Linked DNA regions of Pelodictyon luteolum DSM 273. Each later gene encodes a partner of the first gene's protein in a complex. Links are inferred from orthologs where the notes say so. Each region holds a gene or a part of one and is shown in the gene's direction. Other genes may lie near its edges.

The links.
Region 2: the proteins of PLUT_RS01365 (region 1) and PLUT_RS08260 are in contact, whole or in part, in a crystal structure (PDB 5UE9), measured with the Lactococcus lactis proteins. The link is inferred for Pelodictyon luteolum DSM 273 from one-to-one orthologs. Residues at the interface, in WP_023189152.1 of Lactococcus lactis: Leu4, Gln5, Ala47, Ser48, Met49, Leu50, Leu51, Arg52, Arg53, Met95, Leu98, Arg223, Met224, Ala225, Cys226, Ile228, Gly229, Ala230, Cys231, Tyr232, Ala233, Val235, Glu236, His237, Asn243, His244, Ala245, Lys247, Glu250; in WP_025017116.1 of Lactococcus lactis: Gly25, Phe27, Phe29, Glu32, Tyr33, Lys35, Tyr36, Lys48, Phe56, Thr60, Pro61, Arg62, Val63, Ala64, Glu65, Thr66, Ala67, Ser68, Gly69, Met70, Ile74, Gln77, Pro223, Glu251, Phe274, Ala275, Pro277, Phe278.

What each region holds. Positions count from the first base shown.
Region 1 is NC_007512.1:265,001-272,636, reverse strand. The notes cover bases 2,689-5,578. They hold PLUT_RS01365 (dihydroorotate dehydrogenase electron transfer subunit), read left to right. Parts: upstream 2,689-3,654; coding sequence 3,655-4,503; downstream 4,504-5,578. Other genes in these bases: holA (DNA polymerase III subunit delta), read left to right, coding at 5,238-5,578; PLUT_RS01360 (single-stranded DNA-binding protein), read left to right, coding at 4,676-5,167; PLUT_RS01370 (TRC40/GET3/ArsA family transport-energizing ATPase), read right to left, coding at 2,689-3,510. Outside these bases: PLUT_RS01385 (hypothetical protein), read right to left, coding at 1-1,149; PLUT_RS01380 (bacteriochlorophyll c-binding family protein), read right to left, coding at 1,404-1,646; PLUT_RS01375 (chlorosome protein C), read right to left, coding at 1,770-2,189; more of PLUT_RS01370, read right to left, coding at 2,290-2,688; more of holA, read left to right, coding at 5,579-6,278; PLUT_RS01350 (autotransporter outer membrane beta-barrel domain-containing protein), read right to left, coding at 6,306-7,636.
Region 2 is NC_007512.1:1,787,323-1,792,485, forward strand. Bases 1-2,790 are described here. They hold PLUT_RS08260 (dihydroorotate dehydrogenase), read left to right. Parts: upstream 1-824; coding sequence 825-1,757; downstream 1,758-2,790. Other genes in these bases: glgP (alpha-glucan family phosphorylase), read left to right, coding at 1-707; PLUT_RS08265 (DUF4407 domain-containing protein), read right to left, coding at 1,778-2,790. Also shown: more of PLUT_RS08265, read right to left, coding at 2,791-2,893; ispF (2-C-methyl-D-erythritol 2,4-cyclodiphosphate synthase), read left to right, coding at 3,049-3,522; PLUT_RS08275 (ABC transporter permease), read right to left, coding at 3,555-4,823; PLUT_RS08280 (6-phosphofructokinase), read left to right, coding at 4,981-5,163.

The sequences.
Region 1 (7,636 bases):
ATCGTCCTTGAAATCGAAATCACTTCTGCCCGTCCGGGGCTCCTCATCCCTGATGGAGATTTTTTTGCGGCGGATCGTGTTGTCCTCATCGTCCTCGAATCGCCCGCCGCCGGGAGCTCCGCCCTCTTGACGCTGCGGCTGCTGTTTTCTCGATCCACCCCCGATCCCCGATACCTTGATCATCTTGCCGATGGAACCAAGCACGCCGTCGTTGCGTACCGCTGTCTTGATGGCCGTCATGACGAAACGCTCTGCCTGGGGGTTGCCCGCAATGTTTGCCACCAGTTCATTGACCGCCGTCAGCACGGTGGCTACATCACCCGGCACGTGCTGCAGATCTTTCATCACCTGGTCACGGAGCTTGAAGGGAGCCTCGCCGACAAGGTCCTTGATGGACCCGGCAATCCGTTTCAGCGAAGCAGGATCAGTCGGCAGCATGTTCTCGAGTCCGCCAAAGGGACCCGACGGCTGATTGGCACCTCTGCCCTGCTGTCCGCGTGGCGAGCCCTGTCCCGGCTGCTGTCCCGGAAGTGCCTCGCCCGGAGGATAGCCGATCGAGGCCTTGTACTGCTCAAGAAGATCCTGGCCGTAGCCGATTGAACTGTCCTGCTGGGAGGGAGAGGGCGCATCAAGGGCGATGGTGAACTGGCGGGGAATGCAGATGCTTCGGCCTGCGTCAAGCAGGCGGTGGGCGATGGCGTCGGGAACGGGCTTGCGGAACCCGGTGCCGAGATGTTCCTCGATGACCGACTCCATGACCGTATGCATACGGATGATAAGCTCAGCCTCCTGGATTTCGACCATGTCGAATATCACATAGACCGGTTCCTTCTCCTCCCTGCGGATCTTGAGGTTGAGGGTGGCGAAAGCGCTGTCCTTGTTGCGGCTGTTCACTGTGACTGCGCTGAGCTCGAAGCGGTCAAGATAGTCCTTCGATGCGCCACGCGCCCAGAGATATACCGCACGGTCGGAGTATATAAGGTAGTCCTGGAAGGCTATGTTGCCGACCCGTTCCTGATGGGATTCATAGAAAACCCCGTCAAAGAAGGCGATGGGCTGTTCCCCCTCGCCGAGAAGCTGCTTCTGAAAGAATTCCGTGACATCGGCAAGTTCCGTCTGTCCGGACACATATAATGAGATGTTGGCCATTTACCCGGGTCCGATCACGTTACACGGTTATCGACAAGTCTGCATTGAAACCTTTAAAATAGAAAAACTAATGGAATTTACGCAACAGCACCTTCACCCGAGATGCAATGGAAAAACGGGTGCATAAATGAATGAAACCGGAAGGGTAAGCGGGGTGACTTGACGGGCTGCGGAAAAGGGTTGGAGCGGACAAAAAAAAGGCAGTGTACAGCCTATGGCCGACACTGCCCTCGAAAGAAACACATCGTGTGTGCTTACTTTGCGAACTTCGACTCGACAGCCTTGGAAGGCACGGCATAACCCGAAACCTCAGGTGAAGAACCGCGGAGGCTTGTACCGCCGCCCATGCTGCCATAAGCGTTGCGGTTGATCCTCATGGTACCTTTACCAAGCGAATCGAACAGCATGCCGACAGTTTCCCAATGCCCCTCAACCATGACCTCAAAAATGCGGCCGGCTGCGGCAAGGATATCAGTAAATACTCCTCCACCACTCATAATTCCTCCTTATGGAATTTTATTATTGGAAATACACCTACTTACTAGAATATGAAAACTTTAATTCAATTTAAAGCAATCGGCTAAAAAATACAAAAAGATTTTCAGCAGCGCGCTGAGCTCTTATTTCTTGCCTGTCTGCTTCTGGAACGAGCCGGTGATGTTCTTGACAGCTTCGGAAGCGCTGACACCTGCATCGCCGATGGCCTTGGCTGCGTTGTCGGTCACGTTCTCGACGTTCTTCACAGCATCGCTGTAAAGGTCACCGGCCGAACGGGATACGTCCTTCACGGTGATGGCGACGCGGTCGATGGTCTCGCCGACTACTCCGCCGGTACGGCCGAGGAGGCTGCCGACTCCGGTTGCATCAAGCAGGGAACCAACGGTGCCCGAAACCGTCTCGACCACGGTGCCTGCGAGCTCCAGGCCGCCGACGACGGCGCTCTGACCGGTAAGCAGTGCACTTTCGGCAAGAAAGGTGAGGCGGTCGGTGAACTCAAGTTCCTTGAAATCCTTGCGGAGTTTCTGGTAGGACTCTGACATATCTTCCTCCTGTTAAGCGGGTCTTCCCGCGATTGTGGTTTATGGTCTGTACTCTTAAAAACTAAGGAAAAAACTCCCTCAAAGCAAACCGCTCAGGCCATCAGGCCTTGTTGCTGTACTGCTTGTCCGTCTGGTGTCGGCCCTGATGGTTGAGGTCGAACGGGATGTGCAGCCACTTGTCCCGGAACACCGCGTCACCGGGCTCAAGGCCGGTGAGGCTGATGGGCAGGGTGATGATTTTGCGCTGGCTGCCGATCTGCACGTAGAGCTCGTCGCCGGTGACCCAGACGTCGATGTCGCCGGGATTGGCGAACATGAGCTTCAGCTGCACTTCGTAAATGTCGCCGTTGCGCACGAACTTGATCGGCGGTTCGTCGTACATGAGGTCGCTGGGATCGGTGTCGCCGTACATGTCATGTGCGAACTGCTCGAGGGCTTTCAGGCCGACGATCTCCTGTTCGTACATACGGAGCTTGGTCACCGGCAGGGGGGAGAATCCTTCTTCGATCTCGCCGAGGTATTTCTGCTGGATGGCTTTCCAGTTCTCAAGGTATCCGCTGTCCTCATTGGTATCGAGCAGGCGGTTGACCAGCACCATATCAACCTTGAACCCGTAGAGGTTCAGGTAGGTCAGGGCGCGCATGGTCTCCTTGATCGACATCTTCTCGGCATTCATGACAAGGCGTACTGTCGACTTCACATTGTCGGTCAGGATTTCGCGGATATCCTCAAGTTCGTCGAACACCTGGTCGACCGACTCGATGGCATCTTCCGGCGGTATGTAGTATGCAATGCGGTCCGACATCTTCGAGAGCGGCTTGCTCAGGGGGCGGACAATGTACTTGTTGACGTTCTTGACGGCCTTCATGCCCCAGGAGAGGGTATCGGGCAGGGAGAGCAGGCGGAGGGTCTCGCCGGTCGGGGCGGTATCGAGCACGAGGACATCGTATAGACCGGAGGACTTGTAACGTTTGATGCGCAGGAGCGAGAAGATCTCTTCCATGCCGGGAAGGATGGTCATCTCGTCGGCCATGACGCCCGAAACGCCCTGGGCCATGAATATTCTTGTATAGTACTTCTGGACGGACTGCCAGTTCTGCTTAAGATCGACATACGGATTCACCTCAATCGCATGCAGATTCTCTTTTATTTTGGTCGGCTCTGCGCCGAGCGGCAGATTGAATGAATCTGAAAGACTGTGTGCCGGATCCGTTGAGAGCACGAGGGTACGGTATCCCAGTTCTGCCAGCCTGACTGCTGTTGCCGCCGATACGCTGGTCTTTCCGACACCGCCCTTACCCGTAAATGTTAGAATTCGCATGAACCGGACATTGGTATTGATGGATGAAAATCAAAGATTGAAAGATATAACTCTCAAAGGACTCTGCAAAAGATATGGAGAAGATACTTCCCCGCTGGCGGGGCTTGCAAATGTTGACGCCCCTGCATTAATTACCCTTCTAAGATGACAAGCACCGACTGCGGACGACAGGCCGTCCGCCAACTGAAACCGAACCCCGCCATGCCCCGAGAGAGCTCAATCACCGACATCAGGGCGACCGTTGCCGCATCGCGGCGTATCAGCCGCGACGTCACCCTCATCACCCTCGACTGCCCCCAAATCTCCCTCACCGCGGAGCCCGGGAACTTCGTCAACGTCCGGGTGAACGATACCACCCAGCCGCTCCTCCGCCGCCCGTTCTCGATCCACGACGCCGGAGACGGCCAAGTCAAGCTGATGGTCAAGGAGATCGGCAAGGGTACTGAAATATTCTGCCGATGTGCTGCCGGCACAGAGTTGTCGGTGCTCGGCCCGCTCGGCAACAGCTTCAGCACCGGAGCAGAAGGCTACGATACCGCCGTCCTCGTGTCGGGCGGGATCGGCACCGCCCCGATGCGCTTTCTGGAAAAACGCCTTGCCGCCATGGGGAAAAAAGTCGTGAACCTCATCGGAGGGCGCACTAAAGACGATCTCCTCCCGGAAGGCCTCACCGGATGCCGGTTCGCCACCGACGATGGATCGGAAGGGTTCCACGGCACGGTGCTTGCGCTTCTGGAGTCCCTCGTTCCCTCACTCACGGCGGAAGGCACCCCGAGGATATTCGCATGCGGACCCACCCCGATGCTGCGGGCGGTGGCCCGATTCTCCAGGGAAGCAGGCATTGCTTCTGAAGTCTCGCTCGAGTCGGTCATGGGATGCGGGTTCGGGATCTGCTACGGTTGCAGCGTGGAGGTCAGCGCACCCGACGGCGGGACAAAAACCATCCTTCTCTGCCGGGAGGGTCCGGTCATCGACGGCGGGCGCATGGTCTGAGGGGCAACCGCACTTTGCATTCTGCAGTAAATGCGCCGTATGGCTATGTTATCCGGAATGAGACTCGTATACTGCACTATATAATAAAAAGCCCCCCGACTCCAGACAGCACCCGGGGGCTCCGGGAACACCAAACCATTCAATCCAACCCAAAACACGGGGAACAATCATTATGGCAAGAGGACTGAATAAAGTAATGCTCATCGGCAACCTCGGCAACGACCCCGAGCTCCGCACCATTCCCTCGGGCCAGACCGTGGCCAACTTCACCCTGGCAACCTCTGAAAGCTTCAAGGACAGCAGCGGCGCCATGCAGGAACGGACCGAATGGCACCGCATCGTGGCATGGGGGCGGCTTGCCGAAATCTGCGGCCAGTACCTCAAGAAAGGCCGTCAGGTCTATGTTGAGGGACGCATCCAGACGAGAAGCTGGGACGACCAGAAAACCGGCGAGAAAAAATACGCGACCGACATCGTCGTCACCGACATGCAGATGCTCGGCGGCATGCGTGAGGGCGGCAGCGGATACGGCGATGGCGGACAGCAGAGCTACAGCCCGCCCCAGCAGCCTGCACGGCAGCAGGGCCCGCAGGACGCTCCTCCTCCCCAGACGGCACCATCGGCTCCGATGATCGAAAACGACAAGGACGACCTGCCGTTCTGAACCCGAAACCAACCCCCGACCGCCCCGCCGGCAGCCGACAGCGGCCTCCGGCGGAGGCATCACGCAGCAGATGGAAACACTGAAGAAGAACATCCTTGCCGGCAGCCTTTCGCCGGTCTATTTTTTTCACGGACCCGAAAGCTTCCTGAAGGAGGAGTTCACGGCGCTCATCCGGAGCACGGCGTTTCCTGACGAAGCGGAGGCGGCGGCCAACACACACATCCTCTACGGACCCGACATAACTCCCGGCGAACTCGTCGCCCGTGCCTCCGAGTACCCGATGTTCACCCCGCGCCAGCTCATCGTCGTCCGCCAGTTCGACAAGATCAAGAAGCCGGTAGGCAAGGACCAGCAGAAACAGCATGAGATGAAGTTTGCCGGCTACATGAAAAACCCGGCGGAGTTCACCATCCTCGTCTTCGACGCCGAACAGCTGGACAAAAAGGATGTGGACAAACCGCCCTACAGCCTCCTGAAATCGTTCCGGCACGACTTCCCCCTCCTGAAAACCCCCGACCTGTTCGCGGCCGCACGCGCCCATGAGGCGGGATGGGAGTTCGACCCGGAAGCGCTGAAGGCATTCACTGCTTACATACAGCCATCTTCGAGGGAGATCTGCCAGGAAATCGAAAAGCTGACCACCTACGCATCCTCACGCCAGGGCGAGCGACGCATCACGGCCGCAGACGTCTACGAGTGCGTCGGCATCTCGAAAACCTATAATGTCTTTGAACTGGAAAAAGCGGTAGCAGGAAGGAACCTCCGCCTCTCGAGCGGCATATCGCTGATGATCATGGAGCGCGAAGGACAGAAGGAAGGGCTCGGCAACATCGTCCGCTACCTTACCACCTTCTTCATGCGGCTGTGGAAAATAGCCCAGCCTGAAGTGCGAGCCATGCCGCAGGGCGAGATTGCAAAAGTGCTGGGCATGTACGGCAGGCAGGAGTATTTCGTCAGAAGCTACCTCTCATACGCCGGAGCCTTTTCCTCCATCCAGGCAGAACGGGCGATCACGGCCCTGAAAGACACCGATGCCGCCCTCAAGGGTCTTTCCCCTTACCCTGACGAAAAGTACCTCCTGCTCCGCCTGATGCAGCAGCTCCTCGGCTGAAAACTCCCTGACAGATACCCCGGGGGTTCAGAACGGCACCTTCACCCCCGCTTCAAGAGAGAGCCGGTAGCTCTCCATGGAGCCCGCCGAACCGAGCGCACCCGCCTTCAGCCAGTATACCGGGTCCAGCATGCCGCCGGCACGGTTCCCGACGGTGAGACTGCCGCCCCAGAGCACCGCTTCCGCTTCAGTCGAGAGCGTGACTGCGGGTAACGGGTACCGGACGGCATTCGTCGGGGAGCCATCGACCCGCACCGTTGCTTCAGCTACAAGGTACCAGCCCGGGCAGTCCGTATTGAGGGTGAGTCCAAGACCCGCCAGACCGATAAGCCCATCCTCATCCTCGACCATAAGCGGCCCTGTCGAGAGCGGCGCAAGACCGAACCCGTCCACATGGCGCCAGACCGCCTGCAGCCGGGGTGAGAGCGCGAGACCTTCCCCGAGCCCCAGCTGCAGCTCCCCCTCCGCCGACACCATACGGCTCCCGGTGGCGAGATGTTCGGGAGAGCTCATCTCATAGTTCAGTGAAAGTTCATGGTACCCGAACACCGCAGCCACTTCCAGGCGGTACGAGCGCGGCCGTACCAGAAACGCATAGATCCCGCCGGAGTAATTGGTCCCCTCAACACCGCCGGCAGGGCGGCCCCCGGTCGAAACCACGCTGGCAGACTGCGTGCCGGTGCCCCCGAACACCCCCGCTCCCCGGTAAGACTTCGCGCCGAGGGCGTACCAGAGGTCCCAGCCGAGCTGCACGAACCGGCTGGTGCCGTCAGTGAGCGTTCCGGCATCGCCGGAAAGCACTGTCCGGCTCCACGACTCACCTGCCCGGGTCCACCCCCCGCCGAACCCCGGCATAACGCCCGATGAGCCTCCGTAGGCCTTCCGGTCCGAAAAGCGCGGCACAAAATCCTCAAGCGGACCCGCAATAACCGGCATGAGCGCCTGCGCCGTCAGCGCATCATCATGAAGCCCGCTCACCCCGTAGTACCAGTCGGCCGATCCCGTAGCTTCCGCCACCACCATCACCCCGGCAACATAGGGGCCGTAATCGGTAGCATCCTGCACCACAAATGCATCGGCAGCAGCGGCAGTGTCGGTATGAATGAGCAGTGAGGGCTCGGCAGCGGCAAGCTCCGTCACCGAAGGGGCGATGGAAAGCAGCAGCGTGGTGGTACCGGAAACGGCACCAGACACCGAGAGCAGGTCCGCACTGCCGGCACCCACGTCCATGCCGACCACACCCCCTCCTGTATAGCTGCCATCCACCGTGAGGACTCCATGGGCATTACCGTCGCGGAGCTCAATAAGCCCAAGGTTCAGAAGGCTCCCCGCAATACGGTCACGGCCCCCTGCAGCGC
Region 2 (5,163 bases), 1.5 Mb from region 1 along the record:
GCTACAACCAGTACGATGCGATGCGCTCGGACAAGAACACGCTCTCTCCCGACATCCTCACCATCGGATTCGCACGCCGCTTTGCAACCTACAAGCGTGCCCCGATGATCTTCAGCGACCTTGACCGCCTGAACAGGATCATCAACAACCCGAAAATGCCTCTGCAGATCGTATTTGCAGGTAAAGCGCATCCGCACGACGACGCCGGCAAGGACTTCATCCGCCAGATCGTCGAGCACTCCCGCCGTCCGCAGTTCACCGGCAAGGTCATCTTCCTGGAAAACTACAACCTCGGCGTGGCAAAGCGCATGGTCTCGGGCGTCGACATCTGGCTGAACAACCCGGTGCGGCCGATGGAAGCCAGCGGCACCTCGGGTGAAAAAACCGTCCTGCACGGCGGACTGAACTTCAGCGTACTTGACGGTTGGTGGCCCGAAGCATACAACGGCGAAAACGGCTGGTCGATCGGACACGGCGAAACCTTCGAGAACTACGAAGAGCAGGACCGTTTCGACGCAGAGCAGATGTACCAGGTACTGGAAAACCAGATCCTGCCGACATTCTACGAACGGAATGCCAACAACATCCCGACCCGCTGGATCAAGAAAATCCGCAACGCCATCGCCACCATCGCACCGGAATACAACACCCACCGCATGGTCCGCGACTACGCAAACCAGTACTACCTGACGAAAGAAGGGAAATGAGCTGTGCCTCACGGGGCAGCTGAACGGAACAGGAAACAGGGGGGCTGCCGGCACATGAACCGGCAGCCCCTTTTGTGTTCTGCGCAGGTAACCGGCATCAACCAGAAACAGCACGACATGGCGAACAAACATGCAACAGCGGCCGCCATCGACCTCGGTCGGGGCCTCTCCCTAAAATCCCCCGTCATGCTCGCATCGGGCACGGTATCATACGGCGAGGAGCTCTGCCGGCTCACCGATCTGTCCAAAATCGGCGGCATTGTCACCAAAGCCATCTCGCTTGAAGCGCGTGCAGGCAATCCGCCGCAGCGCATCGCCGAAACCCCTTCGGGCATGATCAACGCAATCGGGCTGGCAAACGTCGGCATCGACCGGTTCATCTCTGAAAAAGTCCCATTCCTCCAAACACTCGGCACCGCGATCGTCGTCAACATCGCCGGGCGCTCGATCGACGAGTACGCCGAAGTCGTATCGCGCCTCGACGCCGTCCCCGGCCTTGACGGGTATGAGATCAACCTCTCCTGCCCGAACGTGAAGGGAGAGTGCATGATCATGGGGGTCAGCCCCGATGCCACCCGCGAAATCGTCACCGAACTCAGGAGCATCACAGGTCGCCACCTCATGATCAAGCTCACGCCGAATGTGACATCAATCAGCGCCATCGCCATTGCGGCCGAAAAAGCCGGAGCAGACTCCGTATCGCTGATCAATACGCTGGTGGGAATGGCCATCGACTGGAAAAAGCGCAGACCGCTCCTTAAAAACGTGACAGGTGGCCTCTCGGGACCGGCAATCAAGCCGGTTGCCCTCGCAAAGGTATGGGAGGTCAACAATGCCGTATCCATCCCTATTGTCGGCATGGGCGGCATCGCCTCGTTCGACGATGCCATGGAGTTCCTTGTGGCTGGTGCCGGCGCAGTGCAGATCGGCACCATGAACTTCGTTCAGCCCGATATCGGCGAAAAGATCGCCACGGCGATGGAGGCGTTCTTCTGTGCGCCCGGCGCACCATCCATGGAAGCCTTCCGCGGCAGCCTCGTCACCGGTTGAAAGGGCTCCAACAGAGCTCCCTACAGACGCATGCCCTGGCGGGTGGAGAGAAACCGGCTCCGCCGCCTGCCGCCGGTTTTGGACCCCATGATCCGGTACTGGCGGATGATGCGGTTCTTGGAAAGAAACGCGGTGTTGGTGAGCTGGGCGATGATTCGTGACTCCGTTTCACTGACGTCGACATCCGAGGGGCCGGCATCGCTGAGCAGCTTCACGATCAAAGGGGCGCACTCAAGCGCGATGAAGAGCATGGTGATGAACGCTATGGCATTGGCAGATGAGCGGCTGGCGTCGTCCCCCGAGTGGGCCAGCTCCCCAAGGGCCCAGTTGCGGTCTGCAAATCCGGCGGTTGAGGCTTTCCTGGCAAACTCTCCTTCAGAAAGCATCATCTGGCTGTTGAGCCCTTCGGCCTGTTTCCGGCTGTCGAGATACTCCTCGAGGCGGATGACCTGCACCGCAAGGAATGCCAGGCGCTGCTGCTTTGCCTGCACTACATCTTCCTTGTTCTTTGCGTAGGTGCCGTAGCCCGGAACACCGGATGTCGTGCTGCTGCTTCTGCCGAACACCTCCAGTTTCAGTTCCTCCCGCAACCGGTCCACGTCCCTGGAAAGTGCATCGTACTCCCCCTGGAACCGCTGCAGCTGTCCGGCCTCCATGCCGTATTTCGCCATAAAGGCATCCTGCACCCCCGCAATCTGCGCCCGCTCGGCCGCCAGGTACTTTTCCTCAAGGCGGGCACGTATCTCCTTGTCGAAAATCTTCAACTCAAGCGGACGGGCGATGACGATGGCGATAAGCACGGCAAACACAAGCCGCGGAGAGGCCTGATAGAACTGCCTCAGCCCTTTCGAGGTCTTCTTGATGCTTGAAACGATGTAGCGGTCGAGATTGAAAATGGCAAGTCCCCACACCACCCCGAACAGCAACGCCCAGAGGGAGCCAAGAGGGTTGCCGGAAAAGACAAAAAAGAGTGCGTAGCCGCCGGAAAGGGCGGCAAAAAGGGCCGTAAAGAAAATCGTTGCGCCGATGCCCGTGTACTTGCTGTGCTCGGTGGGATATTTTTCTATGATCTCGATCGGCGTGCCGGATGCGATCCAGAAAAAACGCTGAAGTCGGGACAAGCGGGACATGCTCATGGGACCCTTCATCGGAGGGATAGGTTTCAGAAAAGCCCGTGTTATTAAATGTACGTCACCGGCGGGAAAAACCAATCCCCGGCAAGGGTTCTGATATTCACCGATTTATCCTATCTTAAAGGTCAGCTGCAACACCAACAAAACCCCGAAGCGTCATGCGTATTGGAATCGGTATCGATGTACACCCCTTTGCTGAAGGCCGCAAACTCATCGTCGGCGGCGTCGACATTCCCTCCCCGAAAGGACTTGAAGGGCACAGTGATGCCGACGTGCTCCTCCACGCCGTCAGCGACGCGCTTCTAGGAGCAGCTGCACTCGGAGATATCGGCCTGCACTTCCCCAATACCAGCGCAGAGTACAAGGACATCGACAGCATGATTCTCCTGAAGCATGTCGGCAGGCTTCTGACGAAAAACGGGTACAGGACGGTCAATGTCGATGCCATGCTGCTGCTCGAAGCCCCGAAAATCGCCCCCTACGTCGCCGACATGCGCCGCAACATCGCCCGTTGCCTTGATATTGACACTTCCCTTGTGTCCGTGAAGGCGACCACCAACGAAAAACTCGGCTATATCGGCCGTGAAGAGGGCGCTGCCGCCCACGCCGTCTGCATCATCGAAACCCTCTGAGGCACTGCCCGGCAAAGGTTGCCGGCTCAGCTTCAGACTTCTCCGCGAAGGACCTGCACCGGCATGTACCGGGTAGCCTTGCGTGCAGGGCTTATTGAAGAAAGGACCGCGATGAAGATGCCGAAGGCAATCACCAGAAGATGCGCATCGGGGGTTTCCAGAATATTGATCCGATCCGCCTTCAGCACCCCGGCCGTTGTCGCCGCAAAGCGGATGGAAGAAACGAAATGGCAGATCACATGACCGAGCGGGCTTCCGACCAGGACACCGAGAATGCCGATCATGAGCCCCTCGAGCATGAAGATTCCGGTGACAGAGCCCGCCTGCACTCCCATTGAACGCATGATGGCGATGTCTTTCACCTTCTGCAGCACCACAGTGGTCATCACCGACGACACCCCGAGACCGGCAACGATGAAGACGAACCCCACGAGGACGAGGGTGATGGCCGCGTTGCGGTTGTAGAAATCAATCACGTTGCGGTTGGTCTCATCCCAGCTTTCGCTCCGGTAGCCTGTTGCAGCCTGGACGGCAGCCGCCGTTACCGACGCCCGCTCCACATCCTCCACCGAAAGGCCGATGCCTGTCACGGCGTTCGGCGCAACATCCTCCATCCGCCGGGCGAGCGGCAGGTTCACAAACGCCTCCCGCTCATCTTTTGCATTGAACCCGCTGCTGAAGCGCCCTACAACCGTAGCCGAAAACTCGCGGCCATCGCGGTTCACAAGCACGATCCGGTCGCCATGGGATGCGTGAAGTTTTGCAGCAAGAAGATCTCCGAGAATGATGCCATCAGAAGTATAGGCAAGTTCGCCGAGGGCATTCGGCTCCAGAAGATTCTTTTCAAGGCCGGCAATGCCCGCCTCAAGCGAAGGAACCACGCCCTTCACCACGCAGGGAGTGAACCGGCTCCGGTTTCGGGCGATGACCCTGCTTTCAACAAATGGTGAGATCTCCTTCAGGCCTTTCTCCCGGGAAATGCCCTGAACCACGCCCAGATAGTCCTTGATGACCAGAGGGCGGTCGGGTGTCACATTCTTCACCACCATCGACACCCGGCCCGGCCTCGGAGAAATGACGTTGTCGGGAACAGCAACCCTCACCCGCTCGGCACGGACAACCACGTTCGGCACCGTGTCGATCACTTTCGAGATCACATTGGCCGAGGATCCCTTCGCAACGGAAATGGTCGTCACAAGCATGGCCGAACCCACTGCCACACCAAGAGCGGTCAGGAACGTCTGGCGCTTCCGCTCCCTGAGATGCACCCAGGCAATCCTGAAGAGATCGGTCCAGTCCATGGGAGAATTAGCGTTGAAAAATCACACAAAAAATCTATTTTGACTGCAGTACAGCAACACCGGCCAATGGAAATACGGCATTGGCAGATCACATCACAGTATACATAAATCAGGGCATCATAATCCACCCCTAAAGAGACACAAGGAGATCGATACGGTGAAAAAAATTGGCATTCTAACGAGCGGCGGCGACTGCGGTGGACTCAACGCGGTCCTGAAAGGCGCTGCCCTCATGGCAGAAGCGAAAGGCCTTGAACTCTTCGTCATTCCCAACGGCTACGCAGGCCTTTACAACCTCATAGACCAGGAGAGCCTTGTCCGGCTCGATCAGCAGCGCCTC